4 regions of the Pseudomonas sp. P9_31 genome follow, and region 2 is predicted to be linked to each of the others. Evidence: predicted binding sites of a transcription regulator. Region 2 holds the regulator's gene; each other region holds the start of a gene.

Region 1 (4,198 bases), 3.2 Mb from region 2:
AGAAACGCAACAGCGCAGCGTTCTGTATTTCTTACAATTTGAGCTCACATGGCGTAACGATTATGGGCTAGGGTTTGATCTGTCGCGCAGCAGAAGACAGCCCTTGAAGTGAGATCAAAGGCAGGAAGCAGAAGGAACGGTTGGAAGAAACAAGAAGAAAGCGAAACGTAATATGCAGCAGCCCCTTTTCAGAATTGTGGCCTTGTCATCGACAAGGCCACAAATCCATTACCGCATCAAAGGTCTCAGAACAGCTTCCGGCCCTTGTTCGCCGCGATACGCATGCGCAAGGCGTTGAGCTTGATGAAGCCCGCCGCATCGGCCTGGTTGTAGGCGCCGCCATCTTCCTCGAAGGTCGCGATGTTGGCGTCGAACAACGACTCGTCGGACTTACGGCCGGTGACGATCACATTGCCCTTGTACAGTTTCAGGCGCACAACGCCGTTCACATGAGCCTGGGAAGCGTCGATCATCTGTTGCAGCATCAGACGCTCAGGGCTCCACCAGTAACCGGTGTAGATCAGGCTGGCGTATTTCGGCATCAGCTCGTCTTTGAGGTGAGCCACTTCGCGGTCCAGGGTGATCGATTCGATCGCACGGTGAGCGCGCAGCATGATGGTGCCGCCAGGCGTCTCGTAGCAGCCACGGGACTTCATGCCGACGTAGCGGTTTTCGACGATGTCCAGACGGCCGATACCGTGTTCGCCGCCGATACGGTTCAAGGTCGCCAGCACGGTGGCCGGAGTCATTTCGACGCCGTCCAGTGCCACGATGTCGCCGTTGCGGTAGGTCAGTTCCAGATATTGCGGCTTGTCAGGAGCGTTCTCCGGAGAGACGGTCCAGCGCCACATGTCTTCTTCGTGCTCGGTCCAGGTGTCTTCCAGCACGCCGCCTTCATAGGAGATGTGCAGCAGGTTGGCATCCATCGAGTACGGGGATTTTTTCTTGCCGTGACGCTCGATCGGGATCGCGTGCTTCTCGGCGTAATCCATCAGCTTTTCACGGGACAGCAAGTCCCATTCGCGCCACGGAGCGATCACTTTCACGCCCGGCTTCAAGGCATAGGCGCCCAGTTCGAAACGAACCTGATCGTTGCCCTTGCCGGTCGCGCCGTGGGAAATGGCGTCAGCGCCGGTTTCGTTGGCGATTTCGATCAGGCGTTTGGCGATCAACGGACGAGCGATGGAAGTACCCAGCAGGTACTCACCTTCGTAAACGGTGTTGGCGCGAAACATCGGGAACACGAAATCGCGCACGAACTCTTCGCGCAGATCGTCGATGTAGATTTCTTTTACGCCCATGGCCTGTGCCTTGGCCCGGGCCGGCTCGACCTCTTCGCCCTGACCCAGGTCAGCGGTGAAGGTCACTACTTCACAGTTATAAGTATCCTGCAGCCACTTGAGGATCACCGAAGTGTCCAGGCCGCCGGAATACGCCAGAACGACCTTGTTTACGTCCGCCATGCCATCACTCCACGGGGTTCTACGGAAAGCTGTCAAGTCTACCGCTCATGCAGGATAATTTACAGAGGCGCGACAGCTTATGACGACGAAGCGACAGATTATGTCGAGCGAGCGACGATTTCAGCCGGTTCAGGAGGTTGTAGCGCTGCTCGCGGTGGCAGTGGCTTGAGGCGCCGGTTTCTCGGTCGGGGCTACCCGTTCGAGACGTACGGCAACCCGGCGGTTCTTCGCCCGATTGGCAGCGTTGTTGTTCGGCGCCAGCGGATAGCGCTCACCGTGAAAACGCAGTGTGATCTGCGATTCCTGAATACCATTGGCCTTGAAGAAATCCATCACCGCCAGCGCCCTGCGTCGTGACAGTTCACGGTTGATCAGGCGGTTACCGCTGTTGTCGGAATGGCCGTCAAGCTCAATGTGGTTGACCGTTGGATCGGCTTTCATGAATTCCAGCATGACCTGCAACTGGGCCTTGGCCCTGGCATCGAGATCGACGCCTTCACCCGTAAACCCGACCTCGGATTGCTTCACCTGCTCGAAATTCTGCGGCAGCAACTTGGCCACGCACCCCTGATAGTCGCTGTAGGCCTTGCTGAATTTGACCGGCAGCAGCCGGACTTCAGACACCCGACCGTCGCCCGAGGAGTGTCGAACGACCGGGCTGCGACCATCCATCAACCCGCTGATCAGGCGCCCGGCCTGAGCTTGCGAGCTGTTGAACAGCACGTTGCCACTGCCGATTCTCACCGAGCCCAGATTGATGTCGCCACGCCCCGGCTGCCATGGCGCAGCGGCCGCCAGCAAGGTTGCGGAACCCCCTCCGATCATCGAGTTGTAGGCCTTCAGACGAAATGTTGCCTGCTCGCCAGCGCGACGCACGAACTCACCCGAACCGAAATCGGTGATCGGTTGAGTCAGACGGCATTCGAACTTGTCACCTTCGACCGTCCACTCAATGCTCTCCAGACGAGTCTGGAAAGTGAGCGCCATTGCAGGAAGGCTGGCAAACACACTGAGCAAGGCTAAATAACGCTGGCGCACGGGAGGCTCCACTGGCTTCTACAACGAAAAGACCGACACACAGGTTTAGGGCATACCTGTTGGGTATCGGATGCTTGTCGTAAAACTTGATAGCGAGTGCCTGGAAGAGTCTTTTCCGGTAGCATTCCCCTGAGTTTGACCCGCCTGGAATCCCCTCATGTCCGACCGCCTGACCCTGCTGCGTCCCGACGACTGGCACATTCATCTTCGCGATGGTGCTGTGTTGACCAATACCGTCGCGGATGTCGCGCGCACCTTTGGTCGCGCCATCATCATGCCCAACCTGGTACCTCCGGTGCGCAACGCTGCTGAAGCCGATGGCTATCGCCAGCGGATTCTCGCCGCACGTCCGGCCGGCAGCCGCTTCGAACCGTTGATGGTTCTGTACCTGACCGACCGCACCCAGCCTGAAGAAATTCGTGAGGCCAAGGCCAGCGGTTTCATTCACGCCGCCAAGCTGTACCCGGCCGGCGCGACCACCAACTCGGATTCTGGCGTCACCAGCATCGACAAGATTTTCCCTGCACTCGAGGCCATGGCCGAAGTCGGGATGCCCTTGCTGGTTCACGGTGAAGTCACCCGCGGCGATGTCGACGTTTTCGATCGCGAAAAAATCTTCATCGATGAGCATATGCGGCGGGTAGTCGAGCGTTTTCCGACCCTCAAAGTGGTGTTCGAACACATCACCACCGCTGACGCCGTGCAGTTCGTCAACGCGGCTTCGGCCAACGTCGGCGCGACCATCACCGCGCACCACCTGCTGTACAACCGTAACCACATGCTGGTGGGCGGGATTCGGCCGCACTTCTATTGCCTGCCGATCCTCAAGCGTAATACCCATCAGGAAGCCCTGCTCGACGCCGCCACCAGTGGCAGCGACAAGTTCTTCCTCGGCACCGATTCGGCGCCCCATGCCCAGCACGCCAAAGAAGCGGCGTGCGGTTGTGCCGGCTGCTACACCGCTTATGCCGCGATCGAGATGTATGCCGAAGCCTTCGAACAGCGTAATGCGCTGGACAAGCTCGAAGCCTTCGCCAGCCTCAATGGCCCGCGTTTCTACGGCCTGCCGGCGAACACCGATCGCATCACCCTGGTCCGCGACGAGTGGACCGCCCCAACCAGCCTGCCATTTGGCGAGCTGACCGTAATCCCGCTGCGCGCCGGTGAAAAACTGCGCTGGCGCTTGCTGGAGGAACACGCGTGAGTGAAGACCATTTCGATGACGAACAGGACGGTAATGGCGGCGGGGGCGGTTCCCGTCATCCAATGGCAGCCAGGTTCCGGGGTTACCTGCCGGTAGTCGTCGACGTAGAAACCGGTGGCTTCAACTCGGCCACCGACGCCCTGCTGGAAATCGCCGCCACCGTGATTGGCATGGATGAAAAAGGCTTTGTGTACCCTGAGCACACCTACTTCTTCCGGGTCGAGCCTTTCGAAGGTGCGAACATCGAAGCGGCAGCCCTGGAGTTCACCGGAATCAAGCTCGACCACCCGCTACGCATGGCGGTAAGTGAAGAAGCGGCCCTGACCGATATCTTTCGCGGTGTGCGCAAGGCCCTGAAGGCCAACGGTTGCAAACGGGCGATTCTGGTCGGGCACAACAGCAGCTTCGACCTGGGCTTCCTCAACGCCGCTGTCGCGCGCCTGGACATGAAACGCAACCCGTTTCACCCGTTCTCCAGCTTCGACACCGCGAC
Region 2 (4,198 bases):
CGGCCAGACGGGCCAGAGCGGCCAGCAATTCAGGCGTGGCAGCCGTGATCGGGCTGCGTTCGCGGACTTCGCTGAACATGCTGTTCACCGCGTCCAGCGCTTCGAGAACCACGTCCATCAATTCCGAGTCGACGCGACGCTCACCCTTGCGCAGGATGTCGAACACGTTCTCGGCGATGTGACAGCACTCCACCAGCTCGTTGAGCTGGAGGAAGCCGGCGCCCCCTTTTACAGTGTGAAAACCGCGAAAAATTGCATTGAGCAAGTCCGCATCATCCGGTCGGCTTTCAAGCTCGACCAGCTGTTCGGACAGTTGCTCTAGAATCTCGCCGGCCTCAACCAGGAAATCCTGAAGGATCTCTTCATCGGCGCCGAAGCTCATTAAGGGGGTGCTCCTAACAGGTCTAAAAACCTAAAAAACCTAAAATTCTAAAATTCTAAAATCCCAGGCTGGATAGCAAATCGTCCACATCGTCCTGACCGGACACAACGTCTTCTCTTTTATCGGCATGAATCTGCGGACCTTCACCCTGAGAGAGATGTTTTTGCGGATCTTTTTCAGCCAGCATCGCTTCACGGTCATGTTCGATACCCGCAAAGCGGTCGACGTGACTGGCCATGAGCACGAGCTTGAGCAGGTTGCTTTCAACTTCGGTGACCAATTGGGTCACGCGTTTGATCACCTGACCGGTGAGGTCCTGGTAATCCTGAGCCAGCAGAATGTCGTTGAGGTTGCTCGACACAACGCGATTGTCTTCGCTGCTGCGTGTCAGGAAACCGTCGACCCGCCGGGCCAGTTCGCGGAACTCTTCAGCCCCGACCTCGCGACGCATGAACCGCCCCCAATCCGTGCTCAGCGCCTGAGCTTCGTCGCTCAGGCTGTTGATCAGTGGCGTGGCGTTTTCCACCAGATCCATGGTGCGGTTGGCCGCGGCCTCGGTCAGCTTGACCACATAACCCAGACGCTCGGTGGCATCCGTGATCTGAGACACTTCCTCGGCTTGCGGCATGTGCGGGTCAATCTGGAAATTGACGATCGCGCTATGCAGCTCGCGGGTGAGCTTGCCCACTTCCTGATACAGGCCACGGTCACGGGTCTGGTTGAGCTCATGGATCAGTTGAACAGCGTCGCCGAACCTGCCTTTTTCAAGGCTTTCGACCAGTTCGACCGCGTGTTTTTTCAGGGTCGACTCAAAATCGCCCTGTGAAGATTCGATATGCTCCATAGCTCCCCCGTGGCGCAGTTTCTCAACCGATGCGTTCGAAAATCTTCTCGATTTTTTCTTTCAACGCCTGGGCCGTGAAGGGTTTGACCACATAGCCGTTAACACCGGCCTGGGCCGCTTCGATGATCTGCTCGCGCTTGGCTTCAGCGGTCACCATCAGCACCGGCAGGTGCTTGAGCCTTTCATCGGCGCGCACCGCACGAAGCAGATCGATGCCGGTCATACCGGGCATGTTCCAGTCGGTAACCAGAAAATCGAAGTTACCGCTTTGCAGCATCGGCAACCCGGTCAGCCCGTCATCGGCCTCGGCGGTGTTGGTGAACCCAAGGTCACGCAACAGGTTTTTTATGATCCGCCGCATCGTTGAGAAGTCATCAACGATGAGGATTTTCATGTTCTTGTCCAATTCGACCTCCAAGCAGTCTTAAACGCGCCCAGCACCTGGACACGCCATTTCAATCAATCCGGCAAAGCACTCAATGACTGTCTGGAGCACAACAGATCGAGACCTGCGCAGTTCAACACCACACAGGCTCCATTCGCAGTGTCCCCACACTGCCTTCAGCGCGCTCGCCACTCCCCCAAACGCCCCCGCAAACGGGCCGCGCACTGGCTGTGTAACTGGCTGACCCGCGATTCGCTGACCCCCAGGACCTCACCGATTTCCTTGAGATTCAACTCTTCGTCGTAGTACAGCGCCAACACCAGTCGCTCACGCTCCGGCAAATTGGCAATCGCGTCCGCCAGCGCCGCCTGGAAGCGTTCATCTTCCAGATCGCGTGACGGCTCGAGATGAGCACTCGCGCCATCCTCATGCAGCCCTTCGTGTTCGCCGTCCTGCAACAGATCGTCGAAACTGAATAACCGGCTGCCCAGGGTGTCGTTCAAAATCCCGTAATAATCGTCGAGACTCAATTGGAGTTCGGCCGCAACCTCGTGATCTTTAGCATCACGGCCGGTTTTAGCTTCAATCGAGCGAATCGCGTCGCTGACCATGCGGGTATTGCGGTGAACCGAACGTGGCGCCCAGTCCCCCTTGCGCACTTCATCAAGCATTGCGCCGCGGATTCGTATGCCCGCGTACGTCTCGAAACTCGCGCCTTTGCTGGCGTCGTATTTGGTCGATACTTCAAGCAGGCCGATCATCCCGGCCTGGATCAGGTCTTCAACCTGGACACTGGCCGGCAAACGGGCCAGCAAGTGATAGGCAATGCGTTTGACCAGTGGCGCGTAACGCTCGATCAGTTCGTACTGCGCGTCACGCGCCGACTTCTTGTAAAGGTTGTAACCGCTGGCTGTCATAGCACGGGTCCTGCCGTTTGTTGCACGAGGCGCTCGACGAAAAACTCCAGGTGCCCACGCGGGTTGGCCGGCAGCGGCCAGGTATCGACCTTCTGCGCAATGGCCTTGAACGCCAGGGCGCACTTGGAACGCGGAAAGGCTTCATAGACGGCACGCTGCTTCTGCACGGCCTTGCGCACGCTTTCGTCGTAAGGCACCGCACCGACGTATTGCAACGCGACGTCGAGGAAACGATCCGTGACCTTGGTCAACTTGGCGAACAGGTTGCGGCCTTCCTGCGGGCTCTGCGCCATGTTGGCCAGGACGCGGAACCGATTCATGCCGTAGTCGCGGTTAAGCAGTTTGATCAGCGCGTAGGCGTCGGTGATCGAGGTCGGTTCGTCGCACACCACCAGCAAGACTTCTTGCGCTGCGCGCACGAAGCTGACCACCGAGTCACCAATGCCCGCAGCGGTGTCGATCACCAATACGTCGAGGTTGTCGCCGATGTCGCTGAAGGCCTGGATCAGGCCGGCGTGCTGGGCCGGGCTCAGATGAACCATGCTCTGGGTGCCGGACGCGGCCGGGACGATGCGGATACCGCCAGGCCCCTGCAACAGCACGTCGCGCAGTTCACAGCGGCCTTCGATCACGTCGGCCAGGGTGCGTTTGGGTGTCAGCCCCAACAGGACGTCGACGTTCGCCAGCCCCAGATCGGCATCCAGCAGCATGACGCGCCGGCCGAGCTCAGCTAGAGCCAGGGACAAGTTCACTGACACGTTAGTCTTCCCGACGCCACCTTTGCCGCCGGTCACCGCGATCACCTGTACGGGATGCATGCTGCCCATGTTATTTCTTTACCTTGTCTTACTTAGACGGAGGCCACATTACTGGCTGCGCGTTCACCATTGGAACAATGCATGGCAGACCATCGATGTAGGTACAAAAACTGTTCATTAATACCTCAGCCAACCCGCTTGGTCGGGCTGTGGTAAATATCAGCGAACATGTCAGCCATGGCTTCTTCGCTGGGTTCTTCCTGCATTTGCACGCTAACGGCGCGGCTGACCAACTGATGACGACGCGGCAGATGCAAATCATCCGGAATCCGCGGGCCATCGGTCAGGTAAGCCACCGGCAACTCATGGCTGATGGCCAGGCTCAACACCTCGCCCAGGCTTGCCGTTTCATCCAGTTTAGTCAGGATGCAGCCGGCGAGGCCGCAGCGTTTGTAACTGTGATAAGCGGCGGTTAGAACCTGTTTCTGGCTGGTGGTTGCCAGGACGAGATAATTTTTTGATTTGATGCCCCGTCCGGCCAGGCTTTCGAGTTGCATGCGCAGTGCCGGGTCGCTGGCTTGAAGGCCGGCGGTATCGATCAGCACCACGCGTTTGCGCAGCAAGGGTTCCAGCGCCTGCACCAGGGATTGGCCCGGATCGACGTGGGTGACCGACACATTGAGGATGCGACCAAGGGTCTTGAGCTGTTCCTGAGCACCGATGCGATAGCTGTCCATGCTCACCAGTGCGATGTTCTGCGCGCCGTACTTGAGCACGTAACGGGCCGCGAGCTTGGCCAGCGTGGTGGTCTTGCCCATGCCGGCCGGGCCGACCATGGCAATCACACCGCCTTCTTCCAGTGGCTCGACTTCCGGGGTGGCGATCATCCTCGCCAGGTGCGCGAGCAACATG
Region 3 (4,198 bases), 3.0 Mb from region 2:
CCATCCTGTTCACTCAAATGGGCCCCGGGGATCAGCAAGCTATGGCGAATGCCGGGTTTGATGCCAAGACGACGGTGTTTGGCATCCAGATAAGTGCGCACGCCACCGCTGGCAGGGGCGTAGAACATGGTGATGTCAGCGATATGCACGATGAACATTCCTCCGGGGCCGTTGATCTCCTTTGGTTGACCTATATGAAGGATAGATGTTCGATTGGGGTTTTGCGGAGGGGGTGTCAGCGGGGTTTTGCGGGGCTTTACAGATCGCTATCGCGAGCAGGCTCGCTCCCACACAGGATCTGTTGTGAACACATTATTTGTGAACAACGAAGATCAAATGTGGGAGCGAGCCTGCTCGCGATTGGGGCCTGTCAAACGTTCTAGATGCGGAAACTGCCCACCAACTGCTTCAATCGCGAAGCCTGTTGCTCAAGGTCCGAGCACGCCCGCAAGGTCGATTGCAGGTTTTCCACGCCTTCCTGGTTCAGCGTGTTGATCTCGGTGATATCCACGTTGATCGACTCGACCACTGCGGTTTGTTCCTCGGTCGCCGTCGCCACCGACTGGTTCATCCCGTCGATTTCGCCGATGCGCAACGTCACGCTGTTCAGGCGCTCGCCGGCCAGGTTGGCGATTTCCACGCTGTCCTGGCTGTGACGCTGGCTGTCGCTCATGGTGCTGACGGATTCGCGGGCGCCGACTTGCAGCTCCTCGATCATGGTCTGCACCTGTTGCGCCGACTCCTGCGTGCGGTGCGCCAGGTTGCGCACCTCGTCGGCCACCACGGCAAAACCGCGCCCGGCTTCACCGGCCCGCGCCGCTTCGATGGCGGCGTTGAGCGCCAGCAGGTTGGTTTGCTGGGAGATGCTGGTGATCACTTCGAGAATCTGCCCGATGTTCACGGTTTTGCTGTTCAGCGATTCGATGTTGGTGCTCGAGGCGCTGAGCATGCTCGACAGCTGATTCATCGCGGCAATGCTGCGATCCACCACTTGCTGGCCGTCTTCGGCCAGGCTGCGGGCATCGCTGGCCTGATTCGACGCTTGGGCGGCGTTACGGGCGATTTCCTGGGCGGCGGCGCCGAGCTGGTTGATCGCTGCGGCCACGCTGCTGGTACGCGAAGCTTGCTGGTCGGAATTGAACATCGACGAGTTCGAGGCCGCCACCACCCGCAAGGCCACTTCGTTGACCTGGCCGGTGGCCGAGGACACTTCGCGGATCGACGTATGAACCCGTTCCACGAAACGGTTGAACGCCGTGCCAAGGAGGCCGAATTCGTCCTGATTCTGGATGGTCAGGCGTTTGGTCAGGTCGCCTTCACCGTCGGCGATGTCTTCCATGGCGCGGGTCATCACGTGCAGCGGCTGGATCAGCAGGCGGATCAGCATGCCCAGCAAGCCAATGATGATGGCCACGGCAATCAGGGTCGCGATGATCGCCGAGGTGCGGAATTCGCTGAGCATGGAGAAGGCTTTGTCCTTGTCCACCGACAGGCCGATGTACCAATTGACCGACGGCAAGCCTTTGATCGGGGTGAAAGAGACGATGCGGGTTTTTCCGTCGACGTCCACTTCAGTGAAGCTGCTGCTAATGCGTGGGGTATTTTTCGGGTACGCCTCGCTCAGGGACTTCATCACCATGGCTTTGTCCGGATGAACCAGGATCTTGCCGTCGGCGCTGACCAGAAAGGCATAGCCCATGCCGCCGAAATTACGCGCGATCAGGGTGTCGATCAGGGTTTGCAGGCTCAAGTCACCGCCTACCACCCCCACGCTTTTCCCCGATTTTTTCGAAGCGGTGGCAATGGAGATGATGGTTTGACCGGTCGCCGCATCTACGTAAGGTTCGGTCAGCGTCGAGCCGTTGCTGTTTTCCGCGCCTTTGTACCAAGGGCGAACTCTGGGATCGTAGCCGTCCGGCATCTTGGAGTCCGGGCGGTTGATGAAGTTGCCGCTGGCATCACCCAGGTACCTGGCCATGAAGGTCGATGCCAAAGCATTTTGTTCAAGCAGACTGACGACGTTGGATTGTTCGGGGTTGATGGCAATGTTTTGAGCGAGGTTCTCTACCAGCAGGATACGACCGGCCAGCCAACTCTGGATGTTGTTGGCGGTGACGTCTCCCATCTCGGTGAGATAGTTATCCAGATCTTCACGAATCGCATTGCGCTGCAAATAGTCGTTGTACAGCGTGAACGAGGCGAAGGCGGCGATAACGATCAGGGCGGCGGCAAGCAGTATCTTATGGCTGAAGCGCAGGTTTTTGTTCATGGCTTGGGGGTCCGCTAAAGTCTTAATGTCCAGGGCGTGCTTTTATAAAGGCGCGCAAAATGGGCAGTGTTGAAAGTAAGCTGATATTTCCGTCTCTCCTTAGGGAATTACCGACGCTATTTTCAGTCTGGTCTCTCGGTTGTTATCGGCCATGAAGGATCAAAGATTAACCATGGGTGACAAAATGCCTGACTCATCACAACTCGTTATCGGCGCTGACCTCGCGGGCCAGCCAATCGCCCAGGCCATGCGCCTGGCGAACCGTCATGGCCTGGTGGCGGGCGCTACCGGCACCGGTAAAACCGTCACGTTGCAGCGTCTGGCCGAAGCCTTCAGCGATGCTGGCGTGGCGGTGTTCGCGGCGGACATCAAAGGCGACTTGTGCGGGCTGGGCGCCGTCGGCAACCCTCAAGGCAAGGTCGCGGAGCGGATCGCCGGCATGCCCTGGCTGAACCATAAGCCTCAGGCGTATCCGGTGACTTTGTGGGACATTCAAGGTCAGTCCGGGCATCCATTGCGCACCACCTTGAGCGAAATGGGGCCGTTGCTGCTCGGCAGCCTGCTGGAGCTGACCGACAGTCAGCAGTCGGCACTCTATGCCGCCTTCAAAGTGGCCGACCGCGAAGGGCTGTTGCTGCTGGATTTGAAGGATTTGAAGGCACTGCTCAATCATTTGCGTGATAACCCCGAATTGCTGGGGGATGACGCGGCGCTGATGACCACCGGTTCCAGCCAGGCCCTGTTGCGCCGTTTGGCGACGCTGGAACAGCAGGGCGCTGAAGCGTTATTCGGCGAACCGGCGCTGCAGCTGGAAGACATGTTACAACCGGCCGTGGATGGTCGCGGGCGCATTCACTTGCTCGACGCCAGCCGTCTGGTGCACGAAGCGCCGAAGGTCTACGCGACGTTCCTGCTGTGGTTGCTGGCCGAACTGTTCGAGCAGTTGCCAGAACGCGGCGATGCCGAGAAACCGCTGCTGGCGCTGTTTTTCGACGAAGCACACTTGTTGTTCGCCGGTACGCCCAAGGCGTTGCAGGATCGTCTGGAACAAGTGGTGCGACTGATCCGTTCGAAAGGCGTGGGGGTGTATTTCGTCACCCAATCGCCGGGGGATTTGCCGGATGATGTACTGGCTCAGCTGGGCTTGCGTATTCAGCATGGTTTGCGCGCGTTCACCGCCAAAGAGCAGAAGTCCCTGCGCGCGGTGGCCGAGGGCTTCCGGCCGAACCCTGCGTTTGACGCCTTGTCGGTGTTGACCGAACTGGGGATCGGCGAGGCGCTGGTCGGCACCTTGCAGGACAAGGGCACACCGGCGATGGTCCAGCGGGTATTGGTTGCACCGCCGCAATCGCGGATCGGGCCGCTGACCGAGACTGAGCGCACCGTGCTGATCGCCGGTTCGCCCTTCAAGGGGCGTTACGACAAACCGATCGATCGCGAATCGGCTTATGAAGTGCTGATGGGGCGTAAAGGGCTGGTGCCGGATCCCGAAGCCGCGCCGGGCAAACCTGCACCTGAGGAGCCGAGCCTTGCCGACAAGGCCGGGGAGTTCCTCGGCACGGCGGCGGGGCAGGCGCTGAAATCGGCGATGCGACAGGCGGCGAATCAATTGGGCCGACAATTGGTGCGGGGGTTGATGGGGTCTTTGCTCGGTGGCAGCAAACGCCGCTGACAAGTGGGCAATCAAAATGTGGGAGCGAGCCTGCTCGCGATTGCGGCCTGACATTCAACACATGTGTTGACTGATACACCGCTATCGCGAGCAGGCTCGCTCCCACATGGGTTCTAAGTCATGCCTTGGGTTTGGCGTGCGCCGCCAGACGTTCGAGGGCCGCCCGCAGGTTCGGGTCGGTAATCCCGTCGGCCGTCGCCTGAATGGTCGCCGCCGCGTCCGTCGACAAATCCATGGTATGTCCCACCGCCCCTTGC
Region 4 (4,198 bases), 2.9 Mb from region 2:
TCGGCGCGGATCTCGGCTGTCAGGGTGTACCCGTCCATTTCCGGCATCTCGATGTCGGAAATCATCATCAGGAACTCGTCTTCCGGCTTCTTGCCCTCGTCAGCCAGTTTGCGCAGGTAATCCAGCGCTTGCCGACCGTCGTTCAACGCCACCACTTCGACGCCGATCGTTTGCAGGCAACGGGATACCTGCTTGCGCGCCACCGACGAGTCATCGACCGTCAACACCCGCAAGGACAATGCCTTGTGCTGAGTCTCGACATCCACCACGCCCATCGAAATCGATTCCGGTGTCGGCGCCACTTCCGCCAGCACCTTCTCGACGTCGATGATTTCGACTAACTGATTGTCGACCCGAGTCACAGCGGTCAGGTAGTGATCGCGTCCCGTACCCTTGGGTGGCGGATGAATCTCCTCCCAGTTCATGTTGACGATGCGCTCCACCGATCGAACCAGGAAACCCTGGGTCTTGGTGTTGTACTCCGTGATGATCACGAAGGGATTGCTTTGATCCAGCAACCGACCGGAACCGGTCGCCATCGCCAGATCCAGAATCGGAATGGTCGCCCCCCGAATATTCGCCACACCGCACACGACAGGACTGGACTTGGGCATCAGGGTCAGCTTGGGGCATTGCAGCACCTCACGAACCTTGAATACGTTGATCCCATACAGCTGCTGGCCGTCGAGACGGAACAACAACAGCTCAAGGCGATTCTGCCCTACCAGTTGCGTGCGCTGGTTCACCGAATCCATTACACCAGCCATGCCCAGACTCCTACACCAACGCTAAGTGTGTTGCGACGCACATTCATCACTAAACGGCACGGCGCTTGCTTTTTAACTTTTATGAACACAGAACCGACATTTTTCCGACGCCTGACATCAACCTGCCGCAGATTGCTCTGTGCGATGTCGGCCGTCTGCCTGTTCAACGCTGGCAGCCCTGCCCTTGCTGATACGGTTACCTTGCCTGACATGCTTATCGGCGTCACTCAGGGCTTTCTTGAATTCACCGTAGAGGACTATCTGGCTACCAGTCAAACGCAAGGCCGCTACGAAATCCAGGTCAACCAGCTCGATCCGCGCCTGCGCATGCCCATGTGCGACAGGGAATTGACAGCCACCCTCGAGAGCCCGGCAAGGCCTCTGGGCCGGGTCACGGTCAAGGTTCGCTGCGAGGGCGCCTCGCCCTGGACAGTCTTCGTGCCCGCTCAAGTAAAGCTGTTTCGCGACATCGTGACCACCACTCGTCCGCTCAAGCGCACAGGGATTATCGAACCTCAGGACGTGACCCTGCGCGAGCGCGATATCAGCCTGATAAACCAGGGTTTTCTGACCTCTGTCGATGAGGCGATCGGACAAAGACTTACCCGACCAATGGTCGCCGATCAGATCATTACCCTGGTGCACCTCGAACAGGCGGAAGTGATTCGCAAGGGCGACCAGGTGGTGATTACTGCCCGCAGTGGTACGCTCAGTGTGCGCATGCCGGGTGAAGCGCTGTCCAACGGCGGTCTGCGCGAACAGATTCGCGTGAAGAACCTTAACTCCCAGCGGGTCATCAAGGCGCAAGTCACCGCGCCCGGTCAGGTAGAGGTTTCTATGTGAGCGACCATGCAGGGCTCTCTGTTCGTGAAGATGTGGCGCTGACCATAGCTGTTGCCTAAACTGTGCCGCATGCAGGACGCGCGCTGGCGCATGCAAGCTCATTGATAAATGGGCCTAAAGTTTTTCGGGGAATCGCCGAAAACATGGCAAGCGTCCAAATTCCCAGAGGTTTTTTATCATGGTCATCGATTTCAGTCGTTTAAACAGCTCCTCGTCACTTACGGGCAGTACGCGTACCAGCACCGCGAAGGAAACCGTCGAAGCCGGCCAATCCACGCCGCTGAATACCCCGGCCGAACAGGCCAGTACCACCAAAAGCGGGGAATCGGTACACCTCAGTGATGAGGCTCAACAGTTGCAGAAGGTCACTGACAAGCTGCGCGATCAGCCTGCCGTCGACAACGCCCGCGTGGCCGAGTTGAAAGCAGCGATTGCCGATGGCAGCTATAAAGTCGACAGCAACCGTGTAGCCAGCAAACTGCTCAACTTCGAAGCCCAGCGCTAGGCCACGGCCCGCGCCAGGCTTTTGGACGCTTAAAACCCAAGGCCAGCCATGCACGACACTCATTTACTGCAATTGATCATCGACGACTTTGCCCCGGCACAACAACTGCTGGAGCTCCTGCAAACCGAGTCCCTCGCCTTGCACGGTCGCGACATGCCACTGCTCGAAGACATTCTGGCGCATAAACAGGCATTGATCATTCTGCTCGAACAGCATGGCCGCAAGCGCAGTGAAATCCTCGCCAGCCTCAACTTGCCAACCAACCGCCAGGGCCTGGAGCAACTCGCCAGCCAGTCGAGCATTGGCGAACGGTTGCTGGGACAGAGCGACGTGCTGACCGACCTCCTGGCCCAGTGCCAGGCCGCCAATGCCAACAATGGCCAGTCGATTCTGGTGCAGCAGGCCGCCACGGCCAACCAGTTGAAAATCCTCACCGGCGGCGAGCCGCCAGCGCTCTACGATGCCCGCGGATCAACCTCCAAGCTCGCCAAGCCACGCCCGCTCAGTCAGGCTTGAGCCTTTCAGTGAGCACGCCCTATCAAGACGCGAAACATGCTGGCAGAATGCCAGCTAGTAGTCATATTTGCCTGGAGATTGATACCCCGTGTCCAATGCCTTAAGCGCGGAAGATGCTCCGCAGCCACCCAAGGTGCTCACTACGCCCCTGGAAATCTCCGGCAACCTGCGCCAGCTGCAAGACAGCCATGACCCGCTGATCATCACGTTCCACGAGCGCAGCCAGCGCTTCCAGAGCTATCTGGTGGACGTTGACCGTGACAGCAACATGATCGCCCTGGACGAAATGATCCCCCGCGACGGCGAACGCTTTCTGCTGGCCGGCGAACCGTTCAAGGTCGAAGGCTTCCACGAAGGTGTGCGCATCGCTTGGGAAAGCAATGGCCCGCTGACGATCGACGAATCTGGCGATGGCCGCTGCTACCGTGGCGCACTGCCCGATGAGGTGGTTTACCACCAGCGCCGCAATGCTTTCCGCGCCGCATTGAAGCTGGCACAACTGGTGAATGTCGAACTGGGGGGTGACAAACTCAAGTCGCCCATCGGCGGCAAGCTGCTGGACATTTCAGCCACTGGCTGCAAATTGCGCTTCGAAGGCGACATCACCGCCAGGCTGCAACTGGGCCAGGTCTACGACCGCTTCATCGCCGCCCTGCCCTTCGGCAGCATGACGGCACCGGTCGAGTTGCGTTACCTGCACTTCGAAGAAAAGATCAACACCACCTTTGCCGGCGTGCGTTTTCACAACATGAGCGGCCTGGTGCAGCGGCAAGTCGAGCGGTTCGTCTATCAGCTTCAGCGCGAAGCGCGACGCTTCGACAAAGACGACTTCTGATACGCCATTCCCAAAAAAACGGGCAGTCCCTTGCGGTGACTGCCCGTTTTTTTTGGGTACTGCAAACTGCTTTTGTAGGAGCTGGCGAAGCCTGCGATCTTTTGATCTTAAAAGATCGCAGCCTGCGGCAGCGCCTACAGGGAGATCAGTGTCCGGCCATAAAAAAGCGCCTTCGCTCGTGAGATCAGGGGCATTTTTATGCCCTGATCAAGGCCTCGCTTCGGTAAAGCTTTGCTCGCGCCCGGTGTCAGGGTCTTCTGATTCCGTATCGGTTTCAGCTTCTGAGGGCTCGGCATCCGGTTCGAAATCAGGTTCAGGGTTGACCGGGTTTTGCATCTGATCCTGCACCACCTGTTCATCGACTCGTGGGTCAAGGCACGCCACCAGTGGCGAACTCGACATGCTGTCCGGCATGGCCACGTGATGCAGCGGCGCATCGTCCACCTGATGCAGGTTGGTGACCGCTTTCGGACGGATTCGCCACACCAGCACCAACGCGAAGAAGCTGAAGAAGGCATAGAGCATGTGACTGCCAAACAACTTCATCAGCACCCCGGCCACCAGCGGCCCGATACTCGCGCCGACACCGTAGGTCACCAGCAGCATCGCCGTCAGCGACACCCGACGATCACCCTCGACATGGTCGTTGGAGAACGCCACCGCCAACGGGTACAGGCAGAACTGCACCAACGAACAGAGGAACCCGGCGACAAACAGCACCTCCAGCGGCAC

What was found. The regulator FliA, encoded in region 2, starts transcription of late flagellar genes. The targets are predictions, from matches to a motif close to CTAAAGTTTNNNNNNNNNNNGCCGNTAA.
Region 1: a site for FliA is predicted at 2,565-2,592, ahead of QMK51_RS06265 (flagellar protein MotY). Genes of this name have one in related genera too.
Region 3: a site for FliA is predicted at 2,412-2,439, ahead of QMK51_RS06710 (methyl-accepting chemotaxis protein). Genes of this name have one in related genera too.
Region 4: a site for FliA is predicted at 1,725-1,752, ahead of flgM (flagellar biosynthesis anti-sigma factor FlgM). Genes of this name have one in related genera too.

The regions. Positions count from the first base shown of each region.
Region 1 covers NZ_CP125375.1:1,373,039-1,377,236, reverse strand. The annotation lists gene QMK51_RS06275 (hypothetical protein) at 1-71, shown strand, start outside; gene QMK51_RS06270 (argininosuccinate synthase) at 246-1,463, opposite strand; gene QMK51_RS06265 (flagellar protein MotY) at 1,593-2,501, opposite strand; gene pyrC (dihydroorotase) at 2,659-3,705, shown strand; gene rnt (ribonuclease T) at 3,702-4,198, shown strand, end outside.
Region 2 covers NZ_CP125375.1:4,534,566-4,538,763, forward strand. The annotation lists gene QMK51_RS20350 (chemotaxis protein CheA) at 1-382, opposite strand, end outside; gene QMK51_RS20355 (protein phosphatase CheZ) at 438-1,226, opposite strand; gene QMK51_RS20360 (chemotaxis response regulator CheY) at 1,249-1,620, opposite strand; gene fliA (RNA polymerase sigma factor FliA) at 1,788-2,528, opposite strand; gene fleN (flagellar synthesis regulator FleN) at 2,525-3,355, opposite strand; gene flhF (flagellar biosynthesis protein FlhF) at 3,472-4,198, opposite strand, start outside.
Region 3 covers NZ_CP125375.1:1,488,443-1,492,640, forward strand. The annotation lists gene QMK51_RS06705 (glycosyltransferase family 1 protein) at 1-158, opposite strand, end outside; gene QMK51_RS06710 (methyl-accepting chemotaxis protein) at 380-2,269, opposite strand; gene QMK51_RS06715 (helicase HerA-like domain-containing protein) at 2,454-3,941, shown strand; gene QMK51_RS06720 (DUF721 domain-containing protein) at 4,060-4,198, opposite strand, start outside.
Region 4 covers NZ_CP125375.1:1,682,454-1,686,651, reverse strand. The annotation lists gene QMK51_RS07580 (chemotaxis protein CheV) at 1-767, opposite strand, end outside; gene flgA (flagellar basal body P-ring formation chaperone FlgA) at 849-1,610, shown strand; gene flgM (flagellar biosynthesis anti-sigma factor FlgM) at 1,789-2,115, shown strand; gene QMK51_RS07565 (flagellar protein FlgN) at 2,164-2,631, shown strand; gene QMK51_RS07560 (flagellar brake protein) at 2,720-3,466, shown strand; gene QMK51_RS07555 (MFS transporter) at 3,674-4,198, opposite strand, start outside.